One region of the Agrobacterium sp. 6Ca8 genome, then DNA from elsewhere that is predicted to be linked to it. Evidence: predicted binding sites of a transcription regulator. Region 1 holds the regulator's gene; each other region holds the start of a gene.
What was found. Region 1 encodes PhoB, which activates phosphate uptake and scavenging genes when phosphate is short. Its sites were predicted from a motif close to TGTCATNNANCTGTCAT; they were not measured.

Region 1 (4,163 bases):
ATCAGAAGTGCTGCAGTCTCAGCCGTGATGACGGCCTTGAGGGCATCGACATCACCGAACGGAACCTGATCGAAACCTTCGACCTTGGGACCGAAACCTTCGAGGTATTTCTGCTGGCCACCCGCGGCGATCGTCGCCAGTGTACGGCCATGGAAAGCGCCTTCGAAGGACACGATGCGGAACTTCTCCGGATGGCCCTTGGTATAGTGATAACGGCGGGCGGTCTTGATGGCGCATTCCAGGGCTTCCGCGCCTGAATTTGTGAAGAATACCTTGTCCGCGAAAGTCGCTTCCGTCAGGCGCCTGGCGAGTTTTTCCTGTCCCGGTACTTCATAAAGGTTCGAGACGTGCCAGACCTTCTCGGCCTGCGTCTTGATCGCATCAACGAGGTGAGGATGGGCGTGGCCCAGCGAGTTGACAGCGACACCGGCCGCAAAATCCAGATATCGCTCGCCGCTTTCCGTGAACAGCCATACACCCTCGCCGCGCTCGAAGCGCAGGGGGGCTCTTGAAAACGTATCAAACAATGGCGCGCCGGCTTCGGCCATGGCTGTATCACTCCTTGCGCAGATGCGCTGTCAAACTGTTGTCAATAGGCTTGCGGGGTTATCCCTCGCCTGAAAATCAAAATGCCGCCTTGCGGCGGCAGGGGCACTATTGTCACTTCGTTTGCCGATGTCAACAAAAGTCAGCGTTTCCCGGGCTTCTCAAGCACTAGTATGCGGCGGCGGGCCAGCCCCAAGGTGTTGCCTTTCAGACTCAATACGCCAGCAAGTTGGGGAAAACCGGAAAATCGATTCCAGATGATTCCCGCGACTCTTGCCACGGAGTCGGGCTGGCACTAGGTTAATCGCTAATTACTAGACTGCATTGCGGCGGAACTAGTCACCGAAAATCAGGCGGAAACCACGCTTGCGGCATGCGCGCGAGACGGAGAGGGATTCTGCCGAAAATACACGCGACAAGCGGAGAAGCGGCATGAACTGGACAGACGAACGAGTCGAAAAGCTCAAGAAATTGTGGTCCGAGGGCCTTAGCGCCAGCCAGATTGCAGCGCAGCTGGGCGGCGTCAGCCGTAATGCCGTGATCGGCAAGGTCCATCGTCTCAATCTGCCGGGACGCGTCAAGGCTGGCGGTCCAGTGACTTCGGCACGCTCCGCGCCGAAGCGTACCGCTGCCCCTGCACCGCGTGCGACGACTTTCGCAGGTCGCGTCAACGCGGCTCCGGCGCGCATCCTCACCCGTTCGAACGCGGCAACGGCGCTGCACGAGGAGATCGATATCGAGACCGCGCAGGTTCTCGATTACGTTCCTTCCAAGAACGTTGTCACGCCGATTTCCCGTCGCCTGACGCTGACGGAACTGACCGAGCGCACCTGCAAATGGCCGGTTGGCGATCCGCTGAAGGACGACTTCCATTTCTGCGGTTGTGAAGCGCTGGAATCTTCGCCCTATTGCAAGTTCCATGCGAAACTCGCCTACCAGCCGGTGAGCGAACGCCGCAAGGCTTGAGTGTTGCGGCACGCATTCAGCACTCAAAAATTACGGGCCTTCGGGCCCGTTTTTTTTGACAAAAATAAAGCCGCTTTCTGGGCGGCTTGATGGCAGGCCTCACACTTTCCCCTTACCATTGGGCGTGACCCTTCAATCCGGATTTCAACGCGCCGCCGATCTCCTACGGTCAAAACGGACAATGGCATCGAGTTTGGCGGATATTCATATTGAAAAAGCCCGAAACCGTTTCAGATTTCGGGCTTCCTGATTTTTTGGTGCATTACTTCGCCAGCGAAACTATCTGGTTTCGCTTCGCTCAGGCTTCCATCGAATATCCCGCACCACGCACCGTGCGGATGACATCCTGCATGTGCGAGAAATTCAGGGCCTTGCGCAGACGTCCGACATGCACATCGACAGTGCGCTCGTCGACATAGATATCATGACCCCAGACGCCATCCAGCAATTGCGAGCGGGAAAACACCCGACCCGGCGACGTCATCAGGAATTCCAGCAAGCGGAATTCCGTCGGGCCGAGGCGCACTTCGCGGCTTTTGCGGTGAACGCGATGGGTCTCGCGGTCCAGTTCGATATCGCCGCATTTGAGCACCGACGACAGAACTTCCGGACGGGCCCGGCGCAACATGGCCTTGACCCGGGCCATGAGTTCCGGCGTCGAGAACGGCTTGACGACATAATCGTCAGCGCCGGTAGCGAGACCGCGAACCCGTTCGCTCTCTTCGCCACGCGCCGTCAGCATGATGATGGGCAGGCGTTCCGTTTCCGGCCGCATTCTCAAGCGCCGGCACAGTTCGATACCGGAGACACCGGGCAACATCCAGTCCAGGATAAGAAGATCCGGAATGCGCTCCTGCAGCCTGATTTCCGCCTCATCGCCACGGGGTATCGTGTCGACGTCGTATCCCTCAGCCTCGAGATTGTAACGAAGCAGGACGCTCAACGCTTCCTCGTCTTCCACAACTGCAATCTTGGGCACCATATGCTGAACTCCGCAAGCTTCTGCTTGTCTGTTACTCGGTCACCGAACCAAGCGTGTTGGAACTGTCGTCCTTCGGACGCTCGCCCTCCGGCTGGCTGCCGGTGGTCATGTAATAGATCGTCTCTGCGATATTCGTCGCATGATCGCCGATACGCTCGATGTTCTTGGCGCAGAACAGAAGATGCGTGCAGGTGGTGATGTTGCGCGGGTCTTCCATCATGTAGGTCAGAAGCTCCCGGAAGAGCGACGTGTACATGGCATCGATTTCCTCGTCGCGTTCACGGATCGCATTGGCCTTTTCGGCGGAACGCGTGGAATAGACGTCGAGGACTTCCTTGAGCTGCACCAGCGCCAGGTCGGACAGATGCTCGATGCCGCGGGCGAGCTTGCGCGGAACGCCGGTGCCGGCGACAGCGATAACGCGCTTGGCCGTGTTCTTGCCAAGATCGCCGACGCGTTCGAGATCGGCGGCGATACGCAGGGTGCCGATGATCTCGCGAAGGTCTGCCGCCATCGGCTGACGCTTGGCGATGGTTACGATCGCCTTGTCGCCGATTTCGCGCTCAGCGTGGTCGAGAATGGTATCGTCCGAAATGACTTTCTGCGCAAGCGCAGCATCGGAATTGACGAGTGCGCGCACGGCGTCACCGCACATCTGCTCGGCAAGACCGCCCATTTCGGCGATGCGGCGCGTCAGAAACTTCAGTTCGTCGTCATAGGCAGACAGGATATGCGAATGGGTCGTTGTCTGTGTCATGGTCTATTCCTCCGGCTTGGCCTGCATGCGCGTGCCCAACAGCGGGGCACGGCAGAGGCACCAGTCTTGTACGGTTACGATAAAGCACCGGCCGGGGATCAGCCGAAGCGGCCCATGATGTAGTCCTGCGTGCGCTGGTCGTCCGGATTGGTGAACATCTTGTCGGTTTCGTTTTCTTCGACAAGATGACCAAGATGGAACATGGCCGTACGCTGGGAAACGCGCGCCGCCTGCTGCATGGAGTGCGTGACGATGACGATGGTGTAGTTGGTGCGCAGTTCGTGGATCAGTTCCTCGACCTTCGCAGTCGCGATCGGATCCAGCGCCGAGCACGGCTCGTCCATCAGGATCACTTCCGGGCTGACGGCAACCGCGCGTGCGATGCACAGACGCTGCTGCTGGCCACCGGAGAGGCCCGTGCCGGATTCCAGCAAACGATCCTTCACCTCGTTCCAGAGACCCGCTTTCTGCAGGCTATGCTCGACGATCTGGTCCATATCCGCCTTGTTGCGGGCGAGACCGTGGATACGCGGGCCGTAGGCGATGTTCTCATAAATCGTCTTCGGAAACGGGTTCGGCTTCTGGAACACCATGCCGACGCGGGCACGCAGTTCCACGACGTCGATCTGCTGATCGTAGATATCGTCGGTATCGAGCGTGATCTTGCCGGTGACCCGGCAACCGTCGATCGTGTCGTTCATGCGGTTCAAGGTGCGCAGGAAAGTGGATTTACCGCAACCGGACGGGCCGATAAGTGCAGTCACCGTGTTTTCGCGGACATTGAGGTTCACGTCGTAAAGCGCGCGCTTTTCGCCGTAATAAACCGAAACATCCTTGCCGATCATCTTGTATGAGACTTCATTCATTTTCTTGTCCAGCGCCTTTTCAACTGCTGCTTCCGACAACATGTTC
Region 2 (4,163 bases), 240 kb from region 1:
GAAGGCCCACCGTTCGTGCCGGCGTGGAGGTGACCATGCGCAACGCTTCCGGCAGAGTGATGGCTTCCACCTGGTCGGCGAGCAGGAACGGCGCGTAAAGCAGGCTGAACGGCACATAGTCGGAAGAGAGAACATCCAGCACGCCAAGTTCGGCAAGATCACGCGCGGCGATGTTGCCGGAATGGGACTTGCCACGAACGATGTTCGGTGCGCCCATCAGCACGCTCATGCCGGCGCTGTGCGAAGCCTTTGCCGCCTCGACGCTGGTGGGGAACTCCGCGAGTTTCACGCCGTGTCCGATCGCTTCGCCCACATGCGCTTCTGTAGCGTCGTCATGGCTTGCAACAGTTATGCCGCGCTCGGCGCAGCGGGCCGCCAGGTAATCCCGGTGCTTGGCGGAAAACTCCGCCGATGCCGTCTGCCGGCGTCTGACGAACTCGGCGAAAGCCTCGTCGCTCAGTCCGCGCTTCTTCTGGTAATAGAAGATATATTGGTCCATCGACTGGAACTGGCGCTGCCCCGGGGAGTGGTCCATCATCGAAATCAGCCGCACACGCGGATCGGTCTCGAAATCTTCGAAATGCTCGAGCACATCGGCGGAGGCGACTTCACAGCGCAGGTGCAGCAGGTGATCTGCCCGCAGGCGGTTCTGATCGGCAGCGGTTTCAATGGCATCCGCCATTTCCCGCATCTCGCCCTTCTTGAACCCGCCATCTTCGTCGGAGCCGAGCCGCAGGCAGTCGAAAACAGTGGTAATGCCTGATGACGCGACCTGCGCATCGTGAGCCTGAATGGCGGCGATCTTATCCCAGATAACCCCGGGACGCGGCGAATAGTGCTGTTCCAGATGGTCGGTGTGCAGTTCCACCAGACCCGGGATGAGGAAATCGCCTTCGAGATCCTCACCGGTTTTGGAGGCGCCTTCGCTGATATCGGCAATCTTGCCGTCACGGATCAGAACGGATCCCAGAATAATATCGTCTTCCAGAACGATACGGGCGTTGGAAAGGGCATGCTCGGTCATGGGTCAGCATCTTTCTTTGGCGGCTGGCCAAGCGGGTGCCAGCGATGAACGGTAAATGGTGCGCCGCGCGTTTCCTCAACGAACAAAGCGAGGCCGGAAATGGTGAGAGGCCGGTCGACGAACTCGGAAAACTTGGTCGAAAGCACATCCTGGATAGCGGGCGCGTCGCTTTCGTCGATGCGGCCCGTCAGCGTCATATGAAAGCGGAAGTCGTCCATGACATACGGATAACCCCAGAGCGACAGATTTTGCCGCTGGCTTTCGGTCAGGTTTTGCGGGCGCCGGCGGGCAATGTCGGTCTCGGACAGGGGCGCGCGAAAACGGTCGAAATGGTCAACGATCTCAGCGGCAAAATCCTGCAGCGGCTGGTAGGTGCGATCCGGAACGAGCGCGAAAAACGGCCCGAGTGCACCGATGACAACACGCGGAATATCGAAGACGGACTGGCTGGCCGCAAACTGTTCGAGGGCGGCGACGAGATCCGCTTCGCTGTATTTTTCGGAAAGCTCGAAGGGGGCTTTCAGCGTCGCGTGGAAACCGTAACGGCGCGGCTCCTCGGTCATCTCCGCATAAGCGGCATGGTCATCATGCTGCGCGCCGGAAAAGGCATTGCGTCCCAGCCAGCGCGACGCCGCTTCAGTCAGTGGATGATCTTTAGCCGGAGAAAAATAGATGGCGTAGCGCACGGCAAGCACTCTTCGGTGTCATGGAAAACCTGGATGAAAAGCTATTTGGCGTGACTCGCCCGCTTCCCGCAAGGTCAGGAGTGCGAGGTAATCGCTTTCCGTGACAGAATGATGATGCCCCAGGAAAAAAAGCGCTTGAAACGCCGCGTGTCTCTCGAATGTCCGGAAGACGGATGCTGGCGCATTGAGGGGATGTATCTGACTTTGCAAAGAGGTTCCGGTTTTGCGCACGTCTCGGGAAGCGGGATAGCCAAACCCCGCTCCTGCTTTATGAATTAATGCTGGGTTTTCCCGATCAGGCGCGACCGCAGGGAATTCGAGATGTGGTCGAACAGGAAAACCACGAAGAGAATGAGCAGCACCATATAAGCGACCTTGTCCCAGTCGGCATTGGTACCCATCGCTTCCAGCAGTTTCAAACCGATGCCGCCAGCACCAACCGCACCGATGATCGTGGCTGAACGGGTGTTGCTTTCCCAGAAATAAAGCGACTGGGAAATGAAGACCGGCAGGACCTGCGGAAGCACGCCGAAACGATTGACGGCAATGGGGGAAGCGCCAACCGATTTGACGCCCTCGCGCTGCTTGTCGTCAACATTCTCCAGCGCCTCGGCATAGACCTTGCCGAGCGCGCCGGTATCGGTGAAAAAGATCGCGGCAATGCCGGGGATCGGCCCCGGACCGAAGCTGCGGGTGAAAAACAGCGCCCAGATCAGCATGTCGATCGAGCGCAGGAAGTCGAACAGACGCTTCATGCCCCAGTTGGCGGCCCTGTTGGCGGTGATATTGCGTGCGGCGAGAAAAGCGAGCGGCAGGGCAACGAGCGTGCCGAACAGCGTGCCCACAAAGGCCATCACCAGCGTCTGCATCAGCTTGGAAAGAATATCGGCGTGCTGCCAGACACCATTGTCGAGGAAATCATCGACCATGTGGCTTATGTTTGAGCGCGTGGGATCGAGCCTTTCCCCCCACAGCGCCAGTGCGGCAAGGTCGCCGTAGCTCTTGCCCCAGAATTCCGATTTGGTATCGAACAGGAAGTTCGCCCACCCGAGGAACCGCCGCTGCACGTAAACCTGGCTGGTGCGGATTTCCGCCTGTCCGGCAAAACCGTAGTGCACGAGAACCTTGTTGCCGTCCTGCGTGATCTCTTGCGGCAGGACCTCAGGCGCCAGAGCCTTGTCGCCATTGATGATGACGGGATAGTTCTTGCCGTCCACATAGACGTCCACCCGGGTCGGCGTTACGTCCAGACGGTTTTGCGTACCCGCATAAACGACGCTGTAGCCACCATCCGGCAAGGGTTGCAGCCAGTCGATCGGCGCATCGGCGGGATATTGCATCCGGCTTGACCACTGCGGGTTCACCTTGCCGTCTTCGAAACGAAGGCGTGGCTGGGCCCGCCAGGAATACCAGTCCTGAATGTAGCTCGAAGCGCGATCCCATCGGCCCTGCATGAAAGCGGGGCCGACATTGAAGAAGAAAAAGCAGGCGGTGAGATAGACGAGGACGGCGACAATACCGGTCAGCAAGCCGTATCGCTGCATGAATCCGCGATTGAAAATTGCGGGATGTGCGGCCGTCAGCCTCTCGCGGTCTGCGGTATTGAGAATGAAGCTGGACGACATCAGGCCGCTCCCCGTCCGAATTCGAAGGATTGATGGCCGATCAGCCTGCGGCGCAACCAGCTTGAAAACTGGTCTACGGCGATGATGGTGATCAGCAGCAGGATGATGATGGCATAGGTCTTGGAGGCGTGATCGTTACCGATCGACAGCCGGAAGACCTCGCCAATGCCGCCACCACCAACGGCGCCGATGATGGTCGAGGCGCGTACGTTGATTTCGGCACGCAGCAATGCATAGGACACGAAATTGGGCAGGACCTGCGGCACGATGGCAAAGCGCACTCGCTCCAGCCAGTTGGCACCCGCGGCACGCAGCCCTTCATCCGCCTTCATGTCGGCATTTTCCACGACTTCGAAGAATAGCTTCCCCAGAGCCCCGATGGTGTGCACGGAAATCGCGATGATCGCCGCGATCGGCCCGATCGATAAGATGGCAGTCAGCAATCCCGCGACGACGATCTCCGGAAAGGCGCGCAGGATCTCCATTACCCGGCGTACCACCCAGCGCACGAGGCCGGCACCGATAAGGTTGGTGGAGGCAAAGAAGCACAGCACAAATGCGAAGGTCGTGCCTATTATCGTCGAGACCAGCGCGATGTTGAGCGTGATGATCAGCTGATAGACGAAATGCGGTATGTAGAAACCGTTGGTGATGTAAACGCGATCCGCGACATAGTTGTATTTCAGCGAACCGTTGTCATAGGGCGACGGCAGGTCGAACATCGCCCGGAAGACCTCGAGCGGGCTATCCGGCACGAATGTTTTCATGAAGTCGAAAAAATATGGCAGGCGCTCGAAGAACTTGCCCGAATTGGCCTCATTGGCGAAA
Region 3 (4,163 bases), 1.2 Mb from region 1:
TTCCGGTAAGCGTGACGGTAACGCCCTTCGCTTCCATATCTTCGCGCAATCGCCGGATGACCCAGGCGCCGGTCGTGTCGATTGCCTCCACCGAGGAAAGATCGATCTCCACCGGACCGGCAGGGCCGCTTTTCTCGATGTTTTCGAGGCGTGCAAAAATGCCGGAAAGATTGCTGTTGCGCCAGGAACCGCTCAAGGCATACCGCTGGCCGCCGCCGGAGACGGCGTCGTCTTCGGTGATTGCGGCCGGGTTCGCCTGTTGCCGTATATCCTGTTCTTGCATAATGCTCCGAGCGAGTGCAGCCGTCACGAGATTCTTAAAGGTTTCATAACGGTTTGGCCTTCGGCAAGCCACAGTGACAGCCGACAATTCGCGATAAATTTGGCGTCATGTGTCTTTTAACGCCTGTCAGGAAGTGAAAAAACATGCCCCGTTACCTTCAAGCCACAACAGAACGTTTCGCCGTTGCTGGCAGCTTCACTATTTCACGCGGCACTCGCACACATGCGGATGTCGTAACGTGCACCATCCGCGATGGTTCCTTTACCGGCAGAGGTGAATGTGTGCCCTACCCGCGTTATGGTGAAAGCATCGAAGGCGTTATCGCCGATATCGAAGCGATGGCTGAGCAGATTGCCGGCGGCCTGACACGGCATGAATTGCAGCAGGTGATGAAACCCGGCGCCGCCCGCAATGCAGTGGATTGCGCACTATGGGACCTCGAAGCCAAGATGAGTGGCAAAAGTGCTGCCGAACATAGTCTCGGACACGCGGCAAAACCGCTCCTTACCGCCTATACCATCTCGCTTGCCGATCCCGAGACCATGGCGGCGAAAACGGCGGAAAACGCTGGCCGCCCGCTGCTGAAGATCAAGACAGGAACGGCGGATGACGAGGCGCGCCTGCGGGCCGTGCGCACCGCAGCACCTGACGCGCGCATCATCATCGACGCCAATGAGGGCTGGAACGACGATAATATCGAATATTATCTGAAACTCGCAGCGGAACTGAACATCGCGCTCATCGAACAGCCGCTTCCCGCCGGCAAGGACGCCATCCTGGCCCGCATCGACCACCCGGTCCCCATCTGCGCCGATGAAAGCGTGCATTCCACCAAGGACCTCGCAGACCTGCGCGACCGTTACGATGCGATCAACATCAAGCTGGACAAGACTGGCGGTCTCACGGAAGCACTTGTCATGAAGGCAGAGGCGGAGCGGCTAGGCTTCATCATCATGGTCGGCTGCATGCTCGGCACCTCGCTCGGCATGGCTCCCGCCGTTCTGGCCGCTCAGGGAGCCGCCTTCTCCGATCTCGACGGCCCGCTGATTCTCAGGCAGGACCGGCAGCCGGGCCTCGTTTACGAGGGTTCGCTGGTTTATCCGCCGCAGCCGGAGTTGTGGGGATAAGAGCCCTCGTTCGGGTTTCGTGTGAAAGCACTACGCCGCACATCGCAATAGTCTTTGCAGTATCACGTAAACTGTATGACCAGCCTTGCCTCACACTCGGCGTCTTCCTCGGGCTTGTCCCGAGGATCTATCCACGTCGCGCGAAATCAATCGGTTGCAGATCCTTGGGACAAGCCCAAGGATGACTACAGAGAGCTGAACCATCCCGCGCTTAGGGATCGCCCTGCCTGTTGAACAAACCCCAATCAGGCCGCGTGCTTGCCAATCAGACCTGGAATATCCACCGGCTCCATCTCGTCCGATGTCTGCGAAGGGACATCGCTCGTCTGCATCCAGGTGATCAGCTCGAAAGTGCCATCGGCATTTTCGGCAATCGCTGTGCAGCTTTCCACCCAGTCGCCGGTGTTGATGTAGCGGATGCCGTCCATGTCTTCCATCACGGCGTGGTGGATATGGCCACAGATCACACCATCCACATTGTTGCGGCGCGCCTCGTCGGCCACTACGCGCTGGAACTCGCCGATGAAGTTGACGGCGTGTTTGACCTGCAATTTCGCCCAGGCCGAGAACGACCAGTAAGGCAGACCGATGCGGCGGCGCACCGCAGCAAGGACGATGTTGATCGCAATCGCCGCGTCGTAGGCCCAGTCACCGAGATAGGCGAGCAGGCGGGCATTGCGCACCACCACATCGAACTCGTCGCCATGGATGATGAGGTATTTCTTGCCGTCTGCCGCCTCGTGGATCATGCGCTCGGCCACTTCGATACCGCCGAAATGCATGCCCGGAAACTCGCGCAGAAATTCATCGTGGTTGCCGGGAATGTAAACGATGCGCGTTCCCTTGCGGGCCTTGCGCAACAACTTCTGCACCACGTCGTTGCAGCCCTGCGGCCAGTACCAGCTGCGGCGCAGGCGCCAGCCGTCGATGATGTCACCGACCAGGATGATCGTATCGGCCTCGTGATGTTTCAGGAAGTCGAGCAAAAAATCCGTCTTGGCCGCCTTGGAACCGAGATGGACATCCGAAATGAAAAGCGTTCTGAACTGTCTGGTTTCAATTTGACCGGCCACGGATTTAATCCCCTTGTTCGGTTGCGTCCCTGCGGCTTTCTTCCCTCTCAGAACCAGACTCGTGTTGCAGCAACATGACAATGGCCGGTTTTTGTATGGAATATGACTGATGGCATCACGAAAACGCGAATAAGCCATGCCCGCATTTGCATAAGGGGGCGGCAAATAACGGCTGTACCACGGGAAAGTTTGTTGTATTCAGAGGGCCGGAATTGAACCAGACATGACGGTGGAAGACATGACCTCTCACGATAAGAACAACACGCCCGCCAACACGGCAAAGGCCGACATCGAGGAACAGGCGCTCTTTTTCCACCGCTACCCGCGCCCCGGCAAGCTGGAAATCCAGGCCACCAAGCCCCTTGGCAACCAGCGCGATCTGGCGCTTGCCTACTCGCCGGGTGTCGCCGCCCCCTGCCTCGCCATCCATGAAAATCCGGAAATGGCAGCGGAATATACCGCCCGCGCCAATCTCGTTGCAGTGATTTCCAACGGTACGGCAGTGCTTGGCCTTGGAAATATCGGCCCGCTTGCGTCCAAGCCTGTTATGGAGGGCAAGGCCGTCCTCTTCAAGAAATTCGCCGGCATCGACGTTTTCGATATCGAGATCGATGCGCCCGGCATCAACGACATGGTCTCCACCATCGCAGCGCTGGAACCCACCTTCGGCGGCATCAACCTTGAAGACATCAAGGCGCCCGAATGTTTCGAGGTGGAGCGCCAGCTGCGCGAGAAGATGAACATCCCCGTCTTCCACGACGATCAGCACGGCACGGCGATCATCGTCGCCGCCGCCGTCACCAACGCGCTGGAACTGGCTGGAAAATCGCTTTCGAGCGTCAAGATCGTTGCGTCAGGCGCCGGTGCGGCAGCCCTTGCCTGCCTCAATCTGCTTGTCGCCATGGGCGCAAAGAAAGAAAACATCTGGGTCCACGATATCGAGGGCCTCGTTTATGACGGCCGCAACTCGCTGATGGACGAGTGGAAGGAAGTCTACGCGCAAAAGACCGACAAGCGGGTTCTGGCCGACTCGATCGACGGGGCGGATGTCTTCCTCGGTCTTTCGGCGGCAGGCGTGCTGAAGCCGGAACTTCTGGAGCGCATGGCGGAAAATCCGCTGATCCTGGCACTTGCCAACCCCAATCCGGAAATCATGCCGGAAGTGGCCCGTGCTGCCCGCCCGGATGCGATGATCTGCACCGGCCGTTCGGACTTCCCGAACCAGGTCAACAACGTGCTGTGCTTCCCCTATATCTTCCGCGGCGCGCTGGATTGCGGCGCAACCACGATCAACGAGGAAATGAAGATGGCCGCCGTGCAGGCCATCGCCGAGCTTGCCCGCGAGGAGGTCTCGGAAGTCGCCGCCAAGGCCTATAGCGGCGAAACGCCGATCTTCGGCCCGAACTACCTCATTCCCTCGCCTTTCGATCCGCGCCTCATCCTGCGCATCGCGCCGGCCGTTGCCCGTGCTGCCGCCGCAAGCGGTGTCGCCGCCCGGCCAATCAGCGATTTCGAAGCCTATCTCGACCAGCTGAACCGCTTCGTCTGGCGTTCCGGCTTCATCATGAAACCGGTCTTCAACGCCGCCAAGGTTGCCGAAAAGAAGCGCATCATCTTTGCTGAAGGCGAAGACGAGCGCGTGCTGCGCGCCGCACAGGTGCTTCTGGAAGAAGGCACCGG
Region 4 (4,163 bases), 240 kb from region 1:
CAAGCTTTATGAGGACATCGCCCGCAACGGCCGTATCTCCACCACCTATGCCTATCCGGTGAAGGTTGCGGGGCGCTATGTGATGGACCCCTCGCCAACCCCGAAGTTCGACAATCCGAAAATGCACCTGTCGGACGCCCTGCAATTGTTCGGGGCCGGGCGCGAAAAGCGCATCTATGCCGTGCCACCCTACACGGATGTCGTGAGCCTGGATTTCGAGGACCATCCGTTTGAAATCCAGAGCTTCGACAAGCCCTGCGCGCTGTGCGGCGGGGAGAATGTCTATCTGGACGAGGTGGTGCTGGACGACAAGGGCGGGCGGATGTTCGTCTGCTCCGATACCGACCATTGCGAAGACCGCCGCGCCCATGGCCACAAGGGCCATTTGCTGGCGGATGTGAAGGAGGCCGCAGAATGAGCGACGCACCGCTTCTGAAAGTCAGGGACGTTTCGAAATATTACGGCGACCGCGCCGGTTGCCGCAACGTCTCCTTCGAGCTTTATCCGGGCGAGGTTCTGGCAATCGTCGGCGAATCCGGCTCCGGCAAGACCACGCTTCTCAACTGCATTTCCACACGGCTCGTGCCGACGGCTGGCAGCGTGGAATATCGCATGCGCGATGGCTCGGTGCGAGACCTCTATCATATGGGCGAGGCCGAACGGCGTTTCCTGATGCGGACAGACTGGGGTTTCGTGCACCAGAACCCAGCGGATGGACTGCGCATGGCGGTTTCGGCGGGCGCCAATGTCGGCGAGCGGCTTATGGCTGTCGGTAACCGGCATTACGGCAATATCCGGCAATCAGCCAGCGAGTGGCTGGAACGGGTGGAAATAGGCACAGACCGCATTGACGACCAGCCTCGCGCCTTTTCCGGCGGCATGCGTCAGCGTCTGCAGATTGCCCGCAACCTGGTGACCTCACCGCGCCTCGTCTTCATGGACGAACCGACCGGCGGCCTCGATGTTTCGGTGCAGGCACGCCTGCTCGATCTCGTGCGTGGTCTCGTCAACGATCTCGGCCTCGCCGTTATCGTCGTCACCCATGATCTGGCGGTCGCGCGGCTGCTTTCCCATCGCATGATGGTGATGAAGGGTGGTGACGTCATCGAACACGGTCTGACAGACCGGGTGCTGGATGATCCGCGCGAACCCTACACGCAATTGCTTGTTTCCTCCATTTTGCAGGTTTGACGCCATGCCGACACCCCTCATCGTTTCGGAAGTCTTTAAAAGCTTCACCATGCATCTTCGCGATGGCATCGAACTGCCTGTTGTCCGCGATGTCAGTTTCTCCGTGTCCGGCGGAGAATGTGTCGTGCTCGGCGGCCCGTCCGGCATCGGCAAAAGCTCGATCCTGAAAATGCTCTATGGCAATTATGCCATCGACAGCGGCCAGATCCTCATCCGCCACGAGGATCAGGTCATCGACATGGGCAGCGCCTCGCCGCGCACCATCCTCGAGATTCGCCATCGCACCATCGGGTATGTCAGCCAGTTTCTGCGCACCGTGCCGCGCGTTCCGGCGATCGACGTCGTCGCCGAGCCGCTTTTTGCGCGCAAGGTTGCCGCAGAAGAGGCCCGCGAGCAGGCAGCCGTTCTGCTTTCGAAACTCAACCTGCCGCGGGAATTGTGGTCGCTGCCGCCAGCAACCTTTTCCGGCGGCGAGCAGCAGCGCGTCAACATCGCACGCGGTTTCATCACCGATCACGCGATCCTGCTTCTCGATGAACCGACCGCATCCCTGGATGCCGCCAACCGACGGGTGGTCGTGGAGATGATCGCGGAAAAGAAGCGCAAAGGGACGGCCTTGCTCGGTATTTTCCATGACGAGGAAGTGCGGGAAGCCGTGGCCGATCGCGTTCTGGATGTCTCGCAATTCTCCCCCCGGAAGGCAGCGGCATGAGTGTGAAGGTCGGTCTCGAACCTGTTGTCCACGAAAGTGCCCGTGTCACCAATTCATCGATCGGCCGCTATACCGAAATCTCGGAACGCTGCCGCATCGAGGAAGTGGAGATGGGCGACTATTCCTATGTCATGCAGGACGGTGCGATCTGGTGCGCCACCATCGGCAAATTCGTCAACATCGCCGCATCCGTCCGCATCAACGCGACCAATCATCCGATGTCGCGCGCCACACTTCACCATTTCACCTACCGTGCCCGCAATTATTGGGACGACGCCGATGATGAAAATGACTTCTTCGCCGCCCGCCGCGCCAAGCGCGTGGTGATCGGCCACGATGTCTGGATCGGCCATGGCGCGACCATCCTGCCTGGCGTCACAATCGGAAACGGTGCGGTAATCGGGGCCGGTGCGGTCGTGTCGAAAGACGTTGCGCCCTATACCATCGTCGGCGGCGTACCCGCCCGGCTGATCAGGAACCGCTTCCCGGCGGACCTTGGCCAGCGCATGGACGATCTCAAATGGTGGGACTGGGACCACGCAACGCTGCGCGGCGCACTGGACGATTTCCGCACCCTCGCCGCCGAGGATTTCGTGGCGAAATACGCCGGGTAAAATCGCCCCACACCGAAGAAACTGCAGATTCCGGGGTCATGCTCCGGGGTCTCCCTAACAATGTCTGCGAGACACCCGCCGGCCTCAATCCGGTGGCACGACTACTAAAAGGTTCGCAGGCGACCACGCGCACGCCTTATCTGCGCATTCTGTAATATTTTCTTCATCAAACTGACATTCACGCTTCACGCACCGCTGTTAGGTCGAACCCCATCAGAAGAAGATTGGACGGGGAAATGAGCTTTCACCTGAAGCAAGTCACGCGCCGTTTCGGCAACCACACTGCGGTCGATTCCGTGAATGTGGAAATTCCGCAAGGCCAGATGGTTGGCGTGATTGGACGTTCTGGCGCAGGAAAGTCAACGCTGCTGCGCATGATCAACCGCCTCGTCGATCCCTCCTCGGGTTCCATTCACTTCAACGACACGGAAGTCTCTTCGCTGAAGGGTGCCGCCCTGCGCAACTGGCAGCGCGACTGCGCGATGATCTTCCAGCAGTTCAATCTGGTGCCGCGTCTCGACGTGCTCACCAATGTCATGCTCGGCCGCCTGAACCACCGTTCGACCGTGCTCAGCCTGTTCAACATCTTCACGGATGAAGAGCGCCTGATGGCGATTGCCGCCCTCGAGTGGCTCGGCATCGAGCACGTAGCCATGCAGGCGGCGGGCACGCTTTCCGGCGGCCAGCAGCAGCGCGTCGCTATCGCCCGGGCACTAATGCAGTCTCCGAAGATGGTTCTCGCCGACGAGCCGATCGCCTCTCTCGATCCCCTGAACGCCAAGATCGTCATGGACGCCCTGCGCGACATCAACGAGCGTGAAGGCATCACCGTCATAACGAATCTGCATACGCTGGATACGGCGCGCAATTATTGCGAACGCATTATCGGCATGTCGCAGGGTCGAGTCGTTTTCGACGGAACACCCGCCGAACTGACGGCGGCGGCGGTCACCGAGATTTACGGCACGGATTCACACGGCGCCGGCATCGACGAGACCATGACCTCGACCAGCATCAATATTCCCGGCGCGCAGCTTGCCGCGCGTCCGGTTCAGCAATCTGCCGGTCCCGAACCGCTGGCTCTCGCCGGGCTCTGAGGAACCGCTCAGCATCGTTTGCGCCCGCGTCAAGGGCCGATACTTCACAACAAACTCCGGCTCGCCGGGAAACAGGAGAAAGTCCATGTTGAAGAAAATCCTTCTTTCGGCAGTCGCCCTTGGCGTTCTGGCCGGTTCGGCCATGGCTCAGGACGTCAAGGTCCTGCGTATCGGCCTCGACGGTTCGGAAAATGAAGCCGACCAGATCCGCAACACGAAGTGCGTTGCGGATGGCCTCAAGGCTGCAACCGGCGTTTCCGAAGTTCAGGTTTTCCCGTCGCCGGACTATAACGGCGTTATCCAGGGCCTGCTCGGCGGCACCATCGACATTGCATCCATGGGCGCTTCTTCCTACGCCAAGATCGCCATTGCCGATCCCAAGGCCGTCGATCCGATCCTGACCTATACCGGCTCTGACGGTTCCAGCGGCTACTACACGATCATGGTTGCCCGCAAGGACAGCGGCATCAAGTCTCTGGCTGACGCCAAGGGCAAGAAGATCGGCTTCGCCGACCCTGACTCCACCTCGGGCTTCCTCGTCCCGAACGT

Region 2: a site for PhoB is predicted at 1,811-1,827, ahead of ACZ5A6_RS13465 (DUF1045 domain-containing protein). Genes of this name have one in related genera too.
Region 3: a site for PhoB is predicted at 2,547-2,563, ahead of ACZ5A6_RS06530 (UDP-2,3-diacylglucosamine diphosphatase). Genes of this name have one in related genera too.
Region 4: a site for PhoB is predicted at 2,679-2,695, ahead of phnC (phosphonate ABC transporter ATP-binding protein). Genes of this name have one in related genera too.

What each region holds. Positions count from the first base shown of each region.
Region 1 is NZ_AP026433.1:103,685-107,847, reverse strand. It holds gene ACZ5A6_RS00510 (aspartate aminotransferase family protein) at 1-548, opposite strand, end outside; gene ACZ5A6_RS00505 (GcrA family cell cycle regulator) at 979-1,512, shown strand; gene phoB (phosphate regulon transcriptional regulator PhoB) at 1,811-2,494, opposite strand; gene phoU (phosphate signaling complex protein PhoU) at 2,526-3,251, opposite strand; gene pstB (phosphate ABC transporter ATP-binding protein PstB) at 3,350-4,163, opposite strand, start outside.
Region 2 is NZ_AP026433.1:2,775,364-2,779,526, forward strand. It holds gene ACZ5A6_RS13460 (alpha-D-ribose 1-methylphosphonate 5-triphosphate diphosphatase) at 1-1,024, opposite strand, end outside; gene ACZ5A6_RS13465 (DUF1045 domain-containing protein) at 1,021-1,719, opposite strand; gene phnE (phosphonate ABC transporter, permease protein PhnE) at 1,986-3,335, opposite strand; gene phnE (phosphonate ABC transporter, permease protein PhnE) at 3,335-4,163, opposite strand, start outside.
Region 3 is NZ_AP026433.1:1,311,406-1,315,568, forward strand. It holds gene ACZ5A6_RS06520 (ABC transporter permease) at 1-283, opposite strand, end outside; gene dgcA (N-acetyl-D-Glu racemase DgcA) at 427-1,410, shown strand; gene ACZ5A6_RS06530 (UDP-2,3-diacylglucosamine diphosphatase) at 1,656-2,492, opposite strand; gene ACZ5A6_RS06535 (NADP-dependent malic enzyme) at 2,722-4,163, shown strand, end outside.
Region 4 is NZ_AP026433.1:2,780,196-2,784,358, reverse strand. It holds gene ACZ5A6_RS13505 (alpha-D-ribose 1-methylphosphonate 5-phosphate C-P-lyase PhnJ) at 1-418, shown strand, start outside; gene phnK (phosphonate C-P lyase system protein PhnK) at 415-1,191, shown strand; gene phnL (phosphonate C-P lyase system protein PhnL) at 1,196-1,903, shown strand; gene ACZ5A6_RS13490 (transferase hexapeptide repeat family protein) at 1,900-2,517, shown strand; gene phnC (phosphonate ABC transporter ATP-binding protein) at 2,754-3,614, shown strand; gene phnD (phosphonate ABC transporter substrate-binding protein) at 3,700-4,163, shown strand, end outside.